One region of the Bacillus cereus group sp. BfR-BA-01316 genome, then DNA from elsewhere that is predicted to be linked to it. Evidence: riboswitches for the same ligand, from Rfam matches in the RefSeq annotation. Region 1 holds a riboswitch; the other holds the start of a gene.

Region 1 (6,780 bases):
TCGTTGGTAAAGATCATTTTACAGGAGAGCCATGTGAGCGCTATGTAAATTGTGCAAATCCAGAATGTAACAAGAAAATTTTATGTTCTGAAGAAAGTGAAGCAAAACATTTACGTGCATGTTCTCATGAATGTCGTGTACACCCACGTAATCGTTATATAGTGCAACGTGAATTAACAGAAGAGCAAGTAGCTGCTGCATTAGAAAAAATCGAAGCAGGGAAGTAAGCATAATAGAAAACAGATGGTAGCATCGTGCTGCCATCTGTTTTTTTATTTACTTTGTATCTTCTTTCTCTTTCACAGCAGATAATACAGTTTGTTTTACCCATGCTTTTCGATTTTTATGTTGTATAGCCCATTGGTATAAACCTTGTACACCTAAAATCAGTGAAATGACTATGCCACTACTAGCTATTAATAGAGCAAAGTATTCAAGAGGTGAAGATATATGATTTGAATCGGTATTTTTTAAAAGGTCAATTATCGTAAACCCTAACATTTGGCCCACTACAGAGTAGAGCGTTAAAATTAATAATAAAAGGCTATCTTTTTTAGAAGCAACATTTTCTTGATATTTAAACAAACTATCAAGATTTTGTTTCGCGTTCGTATATAGTATTTCAATGTTGAAAAGTTTTCTTAAACGAAAGAAAATATCTTCACTTTGTGATTGAGATACTAATTCTAAAGAAAAATAATTAGCTGTAAACGAATTGATAGAGTAGATTAACTTCTCTATTTCATTTGTATCTTGTTCAATATTTAGTTCAGCGTAAGCGTTTGCCATTTTTAATAAAACAATTTTATGAAATAGGTTTAATAATAAAGCGTAATAAAACTCCCCATACATTTGACTAGCAAGTTTAGCTACTTTATCGTCATCTTCGTTCGTAATACATGTAAAAATATGTTCTTCCATTATGAAATAACGATTAGGAGCCCACCTTTGATAGGCGTGTTGTTTTAAATAATCATGAATATAAGGGAGATTGTTTGCACTTACATATGGTTTACCATCACTTGTTAATCCAGAAAGACTGGAAGTACGGTAAACATCAACTACATTAAGTTCCATACTTTCTTTTAGAGATAATAAAGTTTGAACGTACATTCTTTGGTCTTCGAAGAAAGGGAAGGTTTGAAAGTATGAACTTCTTACTCTTTTCTTTTCAAAGAAGTCCGTTAAGCCGTTAAATAAATAACCAAAAATGAACTTTTCAACTTGTGAATATCTTTTTCCGTTACATTCTATACAAATGTTCTCGTCCTTTTCATTTCGCGTTTCAAGTACGCGAAAGTGAGCAGCGAATTCTATTGCGTCTGATAATGTCATATTTGGAGAGATGTTAACTTCTGTTCGGATTGTTAGAAACCCAAGTTCATAAGGACAAAGTGTTACATCGATTGAGTGTACTGTGAACGGGACGGAGATAAGATTTGTTGTTAAATGTCCGTTTAAATTAAGATCTTTAGAATAGCGTTGTAATCCTTTTTGATGCTCTGAAGGAGGAAAGAGAATTTTATTCGTAAATGAAAGATAGTATGCTTCCATATTTTGATGTAAAACTTTAAACTCCCCATAATATGTATTTTCATCTTCGAGATGATCGAGTCGAAAAGGCCGAAAATCATTTTTTTGTAAGAAAGGGAACATATTTTGTTCATATCCGCTCTTGAACGAAAATGGGAAAATAAATTGAAAAATAGCTGTTGTTACATATTTTTCTTCGATCGTTTGTATTGCCTCCATTTATATTGTTTCCTTTCAATGTAAGCTATAGAAACAACATGCCCTAATCTACTAAAAAATAACCGCTGGATTTTCATATGATTAAGAATGAAAAATTCAGCTTATTTATTAGGGGACATGTATAATATTATGTATACTAAAAGTAGTATAATTGTATTTTGAAAAGGGGGATGTATTATGCGTATTTTAGTATTAGGAGCTGGAGGCGTTGGAGGATTTTTTGGTGGACGACTTGCCGAAAAGGGAGAAGATGTTACGTTTCTCGTTCGTAGTGGACGGAAACAACAAATAGAGGAAAAAGGTTTAGTTATCCGAAGTATTAATGGAGATTTTTCATTTCAACCGAAATTAATAACGAAAGAAGATATAACTGCTCCGTTTGATGTAATATTATTCTCAACAAAAGCGTATCACCTAAACAAGGCAATAACAGATTTGAAACCATTTGTAGGTGAGAATACAGTCATAATTCCATTGTTAAATGGTATCGCTCATTTATCACTATTACAAAATGAATTCGGTGAAGAAAAAGTAATTGGCGGTTTATGCTTTATCGAAACGACATTAAATAGTGAAGGTGATGTTGTGCAAACTAGTGTTGCCAACCGACTTATATTCGGGGAAACTAAGCCTCAAGATTCTGAGAGGATGCAACGTATTTCTAAAATATTTGCGGGTACGAAAGCTAGTTTTGTTTTAAGTGAAAATATTATGCAAGATATGTGGCATAAATATTTATTTATTACTGTAATGTCAGGTGTGACAACATTAATGCGTGCACCAATAGGTCCGATTCGTGAAAGTGAAGGTGGACGTGATTTTATCCGAAACTTATTTGAAGAATCTGTGCAAATTATGAGGGCATTGGGGGCTCCAGTTAAGGAGAACATTGTTGAAGAGCATATGAAAACAATTGATAAAATTTCTTATGATATGAAGTCATCTATGCAACGTGATATGGAAAAAGGTTCGTTCATTGAAGGGAAACATTTGCAAGGATACTTGTTGGAACTAGCAAAGCAACTTCATATAGATACTCCATTATTGGAAGTAGTATATCAAAACTTAAAATTATATCAAGAAATGTTTTTAAATAAAGAATTGGTATAGTTTATTTGTATTAGTGAAATGAAAGAAGTATAGAGAAAGCATTATTGCTTCTTCTATACTTCTTTCTATTTTTACTTGTTTACAATCGTTTTCATGATATTTATGGAAACGATATCAGAATATAGCAAAAACAATACTTCTCACGTATTGTTTCTTTTTTTTGTCGAAAATCCTCTGTCCCATTCAAAAAAAATATACAAATGAAAGAAACTTTTACAATGGAAACAATTCCGTAGATGTAAGGATGCTTCGGATATGCAGCATTTTCTTTCTATAGGAACGAACTAATACTGATACCTTATACTGATTCTTCAGCAAGCAAAACCTTTAGGCTTTTGCCTAACCTCCATTCATCTCCTACCTACTCATTGGACAATGTCCTATCCATTCCTTGAGGTGGGAGTTTTCTATCGGAAAATGATAAAAACAGCATTTGATGAAATTGGATGTTTGCTCTTAATACATAGATAAAGAAGTGAGTTCTAAAAATGGTGTTTATTGAAATATAAATATGATGGAAAGGAGAGGAGAGCATGACTATAATTACTTTTTTAGGTTTGTTTTGGGGCTGGATTATATTAATTGTATCCGGAATTCTTTTTATACGGCCATCCGTGTTACGCGAATTGAAAAGGCTAGTTGTGGAAGATAGAGGTTCTGGAATTATGTATGGATTTTTATCAATTTTCTTAGGCGTAAGCACAGTTATTTTGCATAATGTATGGGAGTTCAATTGGCAAGGCTTTGTAACACTTATAGGGTGGTTATCACTTTTAAAAGGGATCTATATTATTGCATATCCTGAACCATCAAAAAAGACAAATTTTGAAGTACGTGTACTATCTACTCGTATAGTACTTGCAGTTATTTCTGCTTTAGCCATTTGGATGCTTGTTGTAATTTATACGCAATAGATTTATCGGTGTTTAAGAATAAAAAAGTCTGTTTTAAGTTACATTATGTAAAAACAGACTTTTTTAATGTTGTAACTTAGTTCAAATCAATTATCGATTCCTTTTATTTTCTTGTGTAATATCTCGTTCTTTTTCCATATTACCGTATAGATGGTTGATTTCTTTTCTAACTTCATCTAAAAAAGAATCTGATAAGATTGGTTTCTTTTTCTTTGACATATGAGCCTCCTAAATGGATGTAATATTATTAATTATGATTATTTATTCTGGAATCATACATAATCATCATAATTTTTTTAGCTTTTTAAAATTTGAGTTATTTCATGAAAATTTTTATTTACTTTTTAAAAATAAAGGAGTATTATAATCCACAGTTTCAATTTTCTAAATCGCTGAAACCGCATGGTGCGGGGGACCCGTTTTAATGAATTAGTGCATAATTCAATGGGGTGAATCCTTGAAAAAGGTAGGGCTACTCATAGGTCCGAATCCGACAGCTAACCTCGTAAGCGTTATATTGAGAAGGAAGGTGGAGCTTGTGCGACAAAAAAATTAATGTCTACAAGTCTATTTCGTTATGGCTTGTAGACATTTTTTGTTTTCTGAAGAAATAGTTTATCCGCTGTAATTAGCAGAAAAATTCGTGCAAAATTATTGGAGAGTGGACAGCATTGGTTTCATCTATCAAAAGGTTTTTAATTGGAAGGCCGTTAAAATCAACTGAGTTAGGAGAGCAAAAGCTTAATAAAACGAAGGCGCTAGCAATTTTATCTTCTGACGCTTTATCATCGGTTGCATACGGACCAGAGCAAATTTTAATCGCTTTAGCCGGCCTTGGAGCAATAGCTTATTGGTATTCAATTCCAATAGCTGTTGGGGTATTAGTATTATTGACAGCTCTTATTTTATCTTATCGACAAATTATTTTTGCCTATCCTCATGGCGGCGGGGCATATGTTGTATCAAAAGAGAATTTAGGGACGAATCCCGGCTTAATAGCAGGAGGATCTTTATTAGTAGATTACATTTTAACCGTTGCAGTAAGTGTATCGGCGGGTACAGATGCGCTCACATCTGCTTTTCCCAGCTTACATGCACATAATGTAATCATTGCGATTATATTTGTCATATTGATTACCATCTTAAATTTAAGAGGCGTAACGGAATCAGCTTCCGTTTTAGCATATCCGGTTTATTTATTTGTTCTAGCTTTATTTATATTAATTGGTGTAGGGGTATACAATATTTTAACTGGTCAAGTTTCACCCACGCTGCATTCGCCAATTGGAACACCAGTCGCGGGAATTAGTTTATTTCTACTGTTAAGAGCATTTGCATCAGGTAGTTCTGCATTAACAGGTGTTGAAGCAATTTCTAACGCAATTCCGAACTTTAAAGATCCTGCCCCAAACAATGCAGCAAAAACATTGCTTGCAATGGGGGCGTTACTTGCTGTTTTATTTTCAGGAATTGTCTTTTTAGCATATTATTACGGAATTACACCGAGTAAGGAAGTAACAGTCGTTTCACAAATAGCTGAACAAACATTTGGACGTAATTTCATGTACTATTTCATACAAGGTACAACAGCTTTAATATTAATTCTTGCTGCTAACACAGGTTATTCTGCATTTCCTTTATTAGCGGTTAATCTTGCGAAAGATAAGTTTATACCAAGAATGTTTACGATTAGAGGAGACCGACTAGGTTATTCAAACGGTATTATTATACTTGGGATTTCTTCAATTATTTTAATTGTAGCTTTCCAAGGACAAACAGAACATTTAATTCCGCTATATGCGGTAGGAGTATTTATACCATTTACACTTTCTCAAACTGGAATGGTACTAAAATGGCTTCGTGAAAAACCTGAAGGATGGGCTTTGAGATTAACGGTTAATTTAATTGGTGCAGTCATTAGTTTTATCGTAATGAGCATGTTCTTTTTAACTAAATTCGCACAAGTTTGGTCGATCCTTATTTTCTTACCTGCTATTATCTTCTTGTTCCACCGAATTAAGAAGCACTATGATGCAGTGGGCGATCAACTAAGTTTAAAAACTTGTGAACCGCTTATTCCGATTGAGGGGAATGTAATTGTTGTTCCTGTAGCTGGTATGACTCATGTAGTAGAAAATTCATTGAACTATGCTAAAGCTCTTTCTCCAGATCAAGTTATCGCTGTATATGTTTCTTTTGACAGAGAAGAGGAAAAGAAATTTGAAGAGAAGTGGAAGAAGTGGCAACCTGAAGTAAGGCTTGTTACATTACATTCTCATTATAGAAGTATTATTCAACCGTTAACAAAGTTTATTGATACAGTGCAATATAAAGCGAGTGAATCAAATTACCGAGTTACGGTCGTTATACCGCAGTTTATTCCGAAAAAAGGTTGGCATAACATTCTTCATAATCAGTCTAGTTTATTAATTCGTGCGTATTTACTGTATCGAAGAAATGTTGTTATTACGACAGTACCGTATCATTTGAAAAAGTAAGAAGATTTTTTAAGGATAGTTTCACGAAAGTGAAGCTATCCTTTTTGTGTATACTCTATGCATAATTGCATATTCAGCGAAAAGGTATATTGATATAATTTTGTTCGTTGTGAGTAATTAGTGTTTTCTGTTGTGATATATGGATATTTTAATCGGGGAAGTGAATCGGATTTTATTTTGGAATAAGGACATGAGAGCTTGAAAATAAAGGGAATGAAAATACTTCTTTACGTTAGATAAATAGCTGTGTTTAAATGACTTTACAGTACAAAACTTACATGAAAACAAAACGAAATTTCATACTTTCATACGCTAATTAGTTTAAAATGAATAATATTTTTATGTAATATATTCGCTGTGTGAATGTGGAAATTGCGATAAAATAGAAAATTTATACAATCTTATTCATACTAAGCACATATGAAAAGTTATGGAACGTTTTATAACAATAAGTAAGTACTGTAGCAATAAAATTTGAGAGAGGTGGTTCGTACATGAATCACGGT
Region 2 (6,780 bases), on a different contig from region 1:
GTCATTTGATGTATGGAAGAATGAATATTCATGTATGAATGTGCAAAAACTTCGTAAGCATAATTGTCCATCGTGCGGTGAGAATGCGTTATATCCATATTTAAATAAAGAAAATACATCGAAAACAGCAGTTTTATGCGGAAGAAATACAGTTCAAATTAGACCACCGTATAAAGAGGAAATCGATTTTGAACAATATAAAAAACTGCTGAATGGTCGCGTGAATGATTTGAATGTAAACCCATATTTATTATCATTTTCTGTTGAAGAAAAGAGATTAGTTGCCTTCAAAGATGGGCGTGTACTTGTACATGGAACGAAAGATATAAGTGAAGCGAAAACAATTTATCATCGCTATTTTGGATAGAAGAGGATGAGAGAGATGAAAGTAAATAAAGCTTTAACAATTGCTGGATCAGACAGCGGGGGCGGTGCTGGAATTCAAGCAGATTTAAAAACGTTCCAAGAGCTTGGTGTGTATGGAATGACAGCTATTACAGCAATTACTGCTCAAAATACGCTTGGCGTTCAAGGGGTATATCCTGTTTCTTTAGAAGGAATTACGGAACAGCTGAATTCAATTGGTACGGATTTAACACCAGATGCTGTGAAACTAGGGATGCTATTTAGCAGTGAAATTATTCAAATTGTTGCAGAACATATTAAGAAATTTGGCTGGAATAATATTGTACTAGATCCTGTTATGATTGCTAAAGGTGGTGCGTCATTATTACAACAAGAAGCAGTACAAGCATTAAAAGAATATTTATTGCCACTAGCTACTGTTGTAACACCGAATGTTCCGGAGGCAGAAGTGCTAACTGGGATGGGGATTCAAAATATAGAAGATAGTAAAGGAGCTGCGAAAGTATTGCATGAATTAGGGGCTAAATATGTTCTTATGAAGGGCGGGCATGCAGAATATCAAGGTAATGAAGTAATTGATTTACTCTTTGATGGAGAAGAGTTTATTGAATTTAGAAGTGAACGAATTCCTTCGAAGCAAACGCACGGAAGCGGATGTACATTCGCCTCTGCAGTTACAGCAGGACTTGCTAAAGGGTATTCAATCGAAGAAGCAGTTCAAGAGGCAAAACAATTTATTAGTATAGCGATTGAAGAGCCGTTGAATATTGGAAGTGGTCATGGACCAACGAATCATTTTGCATATAAGATGAATAATACACGTGTATAAAGACATGAGAAGCCAGTTTGTTAACTGGCTTTTTTTATGTTTACTTTTTCCAAATACAGGAGTAATATATCAGCCAGAATACATTTTTTGTAATACGCTGAGTCCAATTGTATGGAGCGGAGGAACCAATTTGTGCGTCGTCACTAGGGGTGAATCTTTCAATTTTGAAAGTAGGGCTACTCTCAAAGTCCGAATCCGACAGCTAACTTCGTAAGCGTTTTGAGAGAGGATGGTGCCCTGATGGATACATCACTTCATCGATCTGATTAGTATAGGAGAATATCAATCTATGTTTGAGTTCTTTTATGCTAAGGAGGATGAGGTATATGGAATTAACGCTTATTTGTGTTGGAGAAGAAAATAAGGTAAAGAGTTTAAGAGAGCTAGTAGCAGTTCAGCATGAGTTAATTATTTTTACAGCAAATGAAGAGATAGCAGCTGAAGTTAAGGGTTATGGATTTAAATCAGCTTATAGCTGTAATAAGGAGCAGGATTTTACTAGTATTTGCGAGCGTATTAAGAAGGTGATTTTACTAGGAGATGAGCTTCCGATAGTTAGTTTCTTCACAGAACGCATTCGTTTTTCTTTTCAAGCGCCTATTACTGTTGTTACAAGGAATAAACGATATCCGGCCAGGCTCTATGAAACAATTGGAGCTAAATTTGTCGTGTTTACAAATTGTGATAATATTTCTTTTTTATTTTTTGAATAGGACGGGGGAAACGAAGATGAAGGTATTGTTACTAGGAGATATAGCGAATCGTTGGGGGGTATCGGTAGAACGAGTTCAAGAATTGGTAGTGCTCGATCCTATTTTTCCAAGGCCATATATAATATTGCCATCGAAAGATGCTTTATATTTAAAAACAGATATTATCGAATATGAGCAGCTACATGCAGAACTGTCACAAGTTTATATTCGAGGGAGAAATTTACGTGCATTTTTGCGTGAAGAATAAAAGTTGAATGAAAAGAGAGCGAATGCTGAGTGCAACAAGCTATGCACCTCATGTCATTCGCTCTTTTTATTTCATATTTAAAAGATCATTTCTATGAAAAAGAAAGAAAAGACAAGAAAATAGATGAAAGAACATTAATAATACTCAATGTAAGCGTTTAAACGGCAGAATATTTTCTTATTTTAAGTAATTCACCTCTTTACAAGTTAAATATAGAGGAGTATATTTACTCTCATAAATCATTCATAAAATTTCCAAAAAAACCTAAAATCGCTGAGTTCCAGAAATGGAGCGGGGGAACCAATTTTGTGCATCGTCACTTGGGGTGAATCTTTCAGTTTTGAAAGTAGGGCTACTCTTTAGGCCCGAATCCGACAGCTAACCTCGTAAGCGTTTAGAGAGGAGGTTTACTTTGTGTTGTTCACTTCGAACACTAAGTAGAGCTTAGTGTTCTTTTTTTGATGAGTAAATGTAAAATTTTAACAAAAAAGTGAGGGATAGCTATGTTAGATGTTGTAATGATCGGGATATTTGTTGTATTAGTTGCATCGATGGCAAGCCTGGCAAGTTGGTCAGATAAAGTTGTGAAAGAAGGGAAGCAATCATGATGATTGCCTTATCGGTTATTGTTGCAGCGATTACGGTGTACTTAGTGTACGCATTATTAAATCCAGAAAAGTTTTAATTAGGGGGAATCATTCATTATGATTTGGGTTGCAGTTGTTATTACAATGCTCTTGTTTATTTTAGTAGCAAAGCCAACGGGGATTTATTTAGAGAAAGCTTTTCAAGGTAGCAAAATGCTAGATAAAGTATTCGGGCCTTTTGAAAAACTTATTTTTAAAATTACGGGTGTAAAAGCATACAATCAAACGTGGAAACAGTACGCATTATCATTAGTTTTACTCAATGGATGCATGATTGTTGTCGTATATTTCATTTTCAGATTACAAGGTGTGCTGCCGCTAAACCCAGCACATATTGAAGGAATGGAGCCTACGCTCGCTTTTAATACAGCGATTAGTTTTATGGCTGATACAAACTTACAGCATTATAGCGGTGAAAATGGTTTATCTTATTTATCACAATTAGTCGGGATTACATTTTTAATGTTTGCGGCACCAGCAACGACGTTAGCACTCGTTATGGCGTTTATAAGAGGACTCGCTGGAAAAGAACTTGGTAACTTTTTCGTTGATTTTACGAGAGCTTTAACGAGAGTTTTTCTTCCTATCGCATTTATTGCGGCGTTAGTCTTTGTCGCACTTGGTGTACCACAAACGTTAGACGGGGCAGTTACAGCACAAACAATTGATGGTGCGAAGCAAAGTATTTTACGTGGTCCAGTTGCATCATTGGTTTCCATTAAGGAACTTGGAAATAACGGCGGTGGATTTTTTGGGGCAAACTCTACGCATCCTTTTGAAAATCCAGGACAAATGAGTAATATTTTGCAAATGATGCTTATGATGTTATTGCCAACAGCACTACCATTTACGTACGGACGAATGGTAGGAAATAAAAAACAAGGACGTATCCTTTTCGTTTCACTATTTATGGTGTTTTTACTAGGGTTTATAACGATTACTACAGCTGAATTAAATGGGAATCCAGCGTTAAATGGAATGGGTATCGAACATGTACAAGGAAGTACAGAAGGAAAAGAAGTACGATTTGGAACAGTATTTTCTTCACTATACGCAACAGTAACGACAGCTGCTGAAACAGGGGCTGTTAATACGATGCATGATACGTTAACACCGATTGGTGGGTTAGTTCCACTCGTAAATATGATGTTAAATACAGTATATGGCGGCGTTGGAGCAGGTTTTGTGAATATTATTATGTATGCGATTATTGCAGTCTTTATATCTGGGTTAATGGTTGGACGGACACCAGAGTTTTTAGGTAAGAAAATTGAAGGGAAGGAAATGAAATTAATTGCGGTAACGATTTTATTTCATCCATTGCTTATTTTAGGATTTTCAGCATTAGCTCTTTCAACAAGTTTAGGAACGGATGCAATTTCTCATTCAGGTTTCCACGGTTTAACGCAAGTTGTATATGAGTATACATCGTCAGCTGCGAATAACGGATCTGGATTTGAAGGCTTAGCAGATAATACACTGTTTTGGAATATTACAACTGGTTTAGTTATGTTTTTAGGGCGCTATTTCAGCTTAATTACGATGTTGGCTGTTGCAGCTTCACTGAAAGAGAAGACGGTAGTACCAGAAACAGTCGGAACGTTCCGTACGGATAATAGTTTATTTGGTGGCATCTTCATCGGAACGATTGTAATTGTCGGTGCATTAACATTCTTCCCGATGTTAGTACTCGGCCCGATTGCAGAATTTCTTACATTGAAGTAATGGAGGGTAAATGATGAGACCGGTAGTAGTAAAAGAAAAACAAGTGAATGAGTCACAAATACATGTTGTAGAAGATGAGGTTAGACAAGCGAAAACGATGGATCGTGATATCGTGACACATGCGATGAAACAATCCTTTGCAAAATTGAATCCGAAAGTAATGATAAAAAATCCTATTATGTTCGTTGTGGAAATTGGATTTATAATAACGTTACTTTTATCCTTTCTTCCAAGTAGCTCTAGTAGTGTACCAGGGTGGTTTAATATAACAGTTTCTCTCATTCTATTATTTACAGTTTTATTTGCTAACTTTGCAGAAGCGTTAGCTGAAGGTCGTGGTAAAGCGCAAGCAGATTCTTTAAAACAATCGAAAAAAGATGTATTTGCAAATGTTGTAAAAGAAAATGGAGATATTGTTCAAGTTTCAGCAACTGATCTGAGAAAAGGTGACGTTGTTATTGTAAAACAAGGAGAAATGATTCCGAACGATGGCGAAGTAATTAAAGGATTAGCGTCTGTGGATGAATCTGCAATAACAGGAGAATCAGCTCCTGTTATAAAAGAAGCAGGTGGAGATTTTTGTTCAGTAACTGGCGGTACGATGGTCGTAAGTGATGAGATTACAATTGTCATTACGAGTAACCCTGGTGAATCATTTATCGATAAAATGATTTCTTTAGTAGAAGGAGCTGCTCGTCAAAAAACGCCGAATGAGATTGCTTTAAATACAGTATTAACGAGTTTAACGCTTATTTTCTTAATCGTTGTTGTGACGTTGCCGATTTTTACAAATTATCTAGGGTTTCAAATTGATACAGCTGTACTTGTAGCGTTGTTAGTTTGTTTAATTCCAACGACAATTGGTGGGCTATTATCAGCGATTGGTATTGCTGGGATGGACCGTGTGACAAAGTTTAATGTGCTAGCAATGTCAGGGAAAGCAGTAGAAGCTGCGGGTGATATTAATACAATTATTTTAGATAAAACAGGTACGATTACTTTCGGGAACCGTATGGCACATACACTGCTTCCTGTAGGAAATGAAACGATTGAGCAAGTAGGAAAATGGGCTGCGATTAGCTCAGTTTTAGATGAAACACCAGAAGGTCGATCAGTTATAGAATATGTACAAACGAAATCTATATCATATAGTAGAGAACTTGCAGAACAAGGTGAATTTGTTCCATTTAAAGCAGAAACGAGAATGAGCGGTGTTGATTTACAGGATGGAACGAAAGTGAGAAAAGGTGCTGTTGGTGCTGTGATTGAATGGGTTCAATCACAAGGCGGAACGATTCCGAAAGATGTGAATCAAAAAGCAGATTTAATTTCAAAAGAGGGCGGGACACCACTTGTAGTTGCAGTGGATGATCGTATTTACGGTTTAATTTATTTAAAGGATACAGTAAAACCTGGTATGCGTGAGCGTTTTGAACAATTGCGCCAAATGGGAATTAAAACGGTTATGTGTACAGGGGATAACCCATTAACGGCAGCAACAATTGCAAAAGAAGCAGGGGTAGATGAATTCGTTGCCGAGTGTAAACCAGAAGATAAAATTGCGGTTATTAAAGCAGAGCAAGATAAAGGGAAACTTGTAGCGATGACAGGTGATGGTACAAATGATGCCCCGGCATTAGCGCAAGCTGACGTTGGATTAGCGATGAATAGTGGTACGACAGCTGCAAAAGAAGCAGCAAATATGATTGATTTAGATTCGAATCCAACGAAAATTATTGAGGTTGTAGGAATTGGTAAGCAATTGTTAATGACACGCGGTGCGTTAACGACGTTTAGTATTGCGAATGATATTGCGAAATATTTTGCTATCATTCCAGCGATGTTTACATTAGCAATTCCGCAAATGGAAGCATTAAACATTATGAAATTAACATCACCGCTTTCAGCAATCTTATCAGCATTAATATTTAATGCAGTTATTATTCCGTTACTCATTCCGTTAGCGATGAAAGGTATTGCGTATAAACCAATGAGTTCTAATGCACTACTTAGTCGAAACTTACTCATTTACGGACTTGGCGGAGTGATCGTTCCGTTCATTGGAATTAAAGTAATTGATATGATTGTCGGCTTGTTCATATAAGGAAGAGGGGAAAAAAGATGGCGAAAAAACAAAGTATACTTTCACCAATTATTCGTATTACTTTTACATTTCTAGTCTTGTGCGGCCTTGTATACCCGTTAATTGTAACTGGTATTGCGCAAGCGGTAATGAAGGATAATGCGGATGGA

The links. Region 1 has a riboswitch for cyclic di-AMP ahead of MR071_RS05655 (APC family permease). Riboswitches for the same ligand answer to the same signal wherever they lie in the genome.
Positions count from the first base shown of each region.
Region 2: it holds a riboswitch for cyclic di-AMP, as region 1 does, so the genes downstream of both, MR071_RS21260 (SipW-dependent-type signal peptide-containing protein) here and MR071_RS05655 (APC family permease) in region 1, are expected to answer to the same signal.

Region 1 covers NZ_JAKUGX010000004.1:207,865-214,644, forward strand. Annotated here, with positions in the region: gene trhO (oxygen-dependent tRNA uridine(34) hydroxylase TrhO) at 1-227, shown strand, start outside; gene MR071_RS05640 (hypothetical protein) at 277-1,752, opposite strand; gene panE (2-dehydropantoate 2-reductase) at 1,930-2,862, shown strand; gene MR071_RS05650 (hypothetical protein) at 3,396-3,776, shown strand; gene MR071_RS25465 (hypothetical protein) at 3,867-3,995, opposite strand; cyclic di-AMP (ydaO/yuaA leader) riboswitch at 4,157-4,303, shown strand; gene MR071_RS05655 (APC family permease) at 4,448-6,274, shown strand.
Region 2 covers NZ_JAKUGX010000035.1:12,080-18,859, forward strand. Annotated here, with positions in the region: gene thiF (thiazole biosynthesis adenylyltransferase ThiF) at 1-367, shown strand, start outside; gene thiD (bifunctional hydroxymethylpyrimidine kinase/phosphomethylpyrimidine kinase) at 383-1,195, shown strand; cyclic di-AMP (ydaO/yuaA leader) riboswitch at 1,281-1,428, shown strand; gene MR071_RS21250 (hypothetical protein) at 1,522-1,908, shown strand; gene MR071_RS21255 (hypothetical protein) at 1,925-2,155, shown strand; cyclic di-AMP (ydaO/yuaA leader) riboswitch at 2,417-2,562, shown strand; gene MR071_RS21260 (SipW-dependent-type signal peptide-containing protein) at 2,659-2,763, shown strand; gene kdpF (K(+)-transporting ATPase subunit F) at 2,760-2,840, shown strand; gene kdpA (potassium-transporting ATPase subunit KdpA) at 2,860-4,527, shown strand; gene kdpB (potassium-transporting ATPase subunit KdpB) at 4,541-6,631, shown strand; gene kdpC (K(+)-transporting ATPase subunit C) at 6,649-6,780, shown strand, end outside.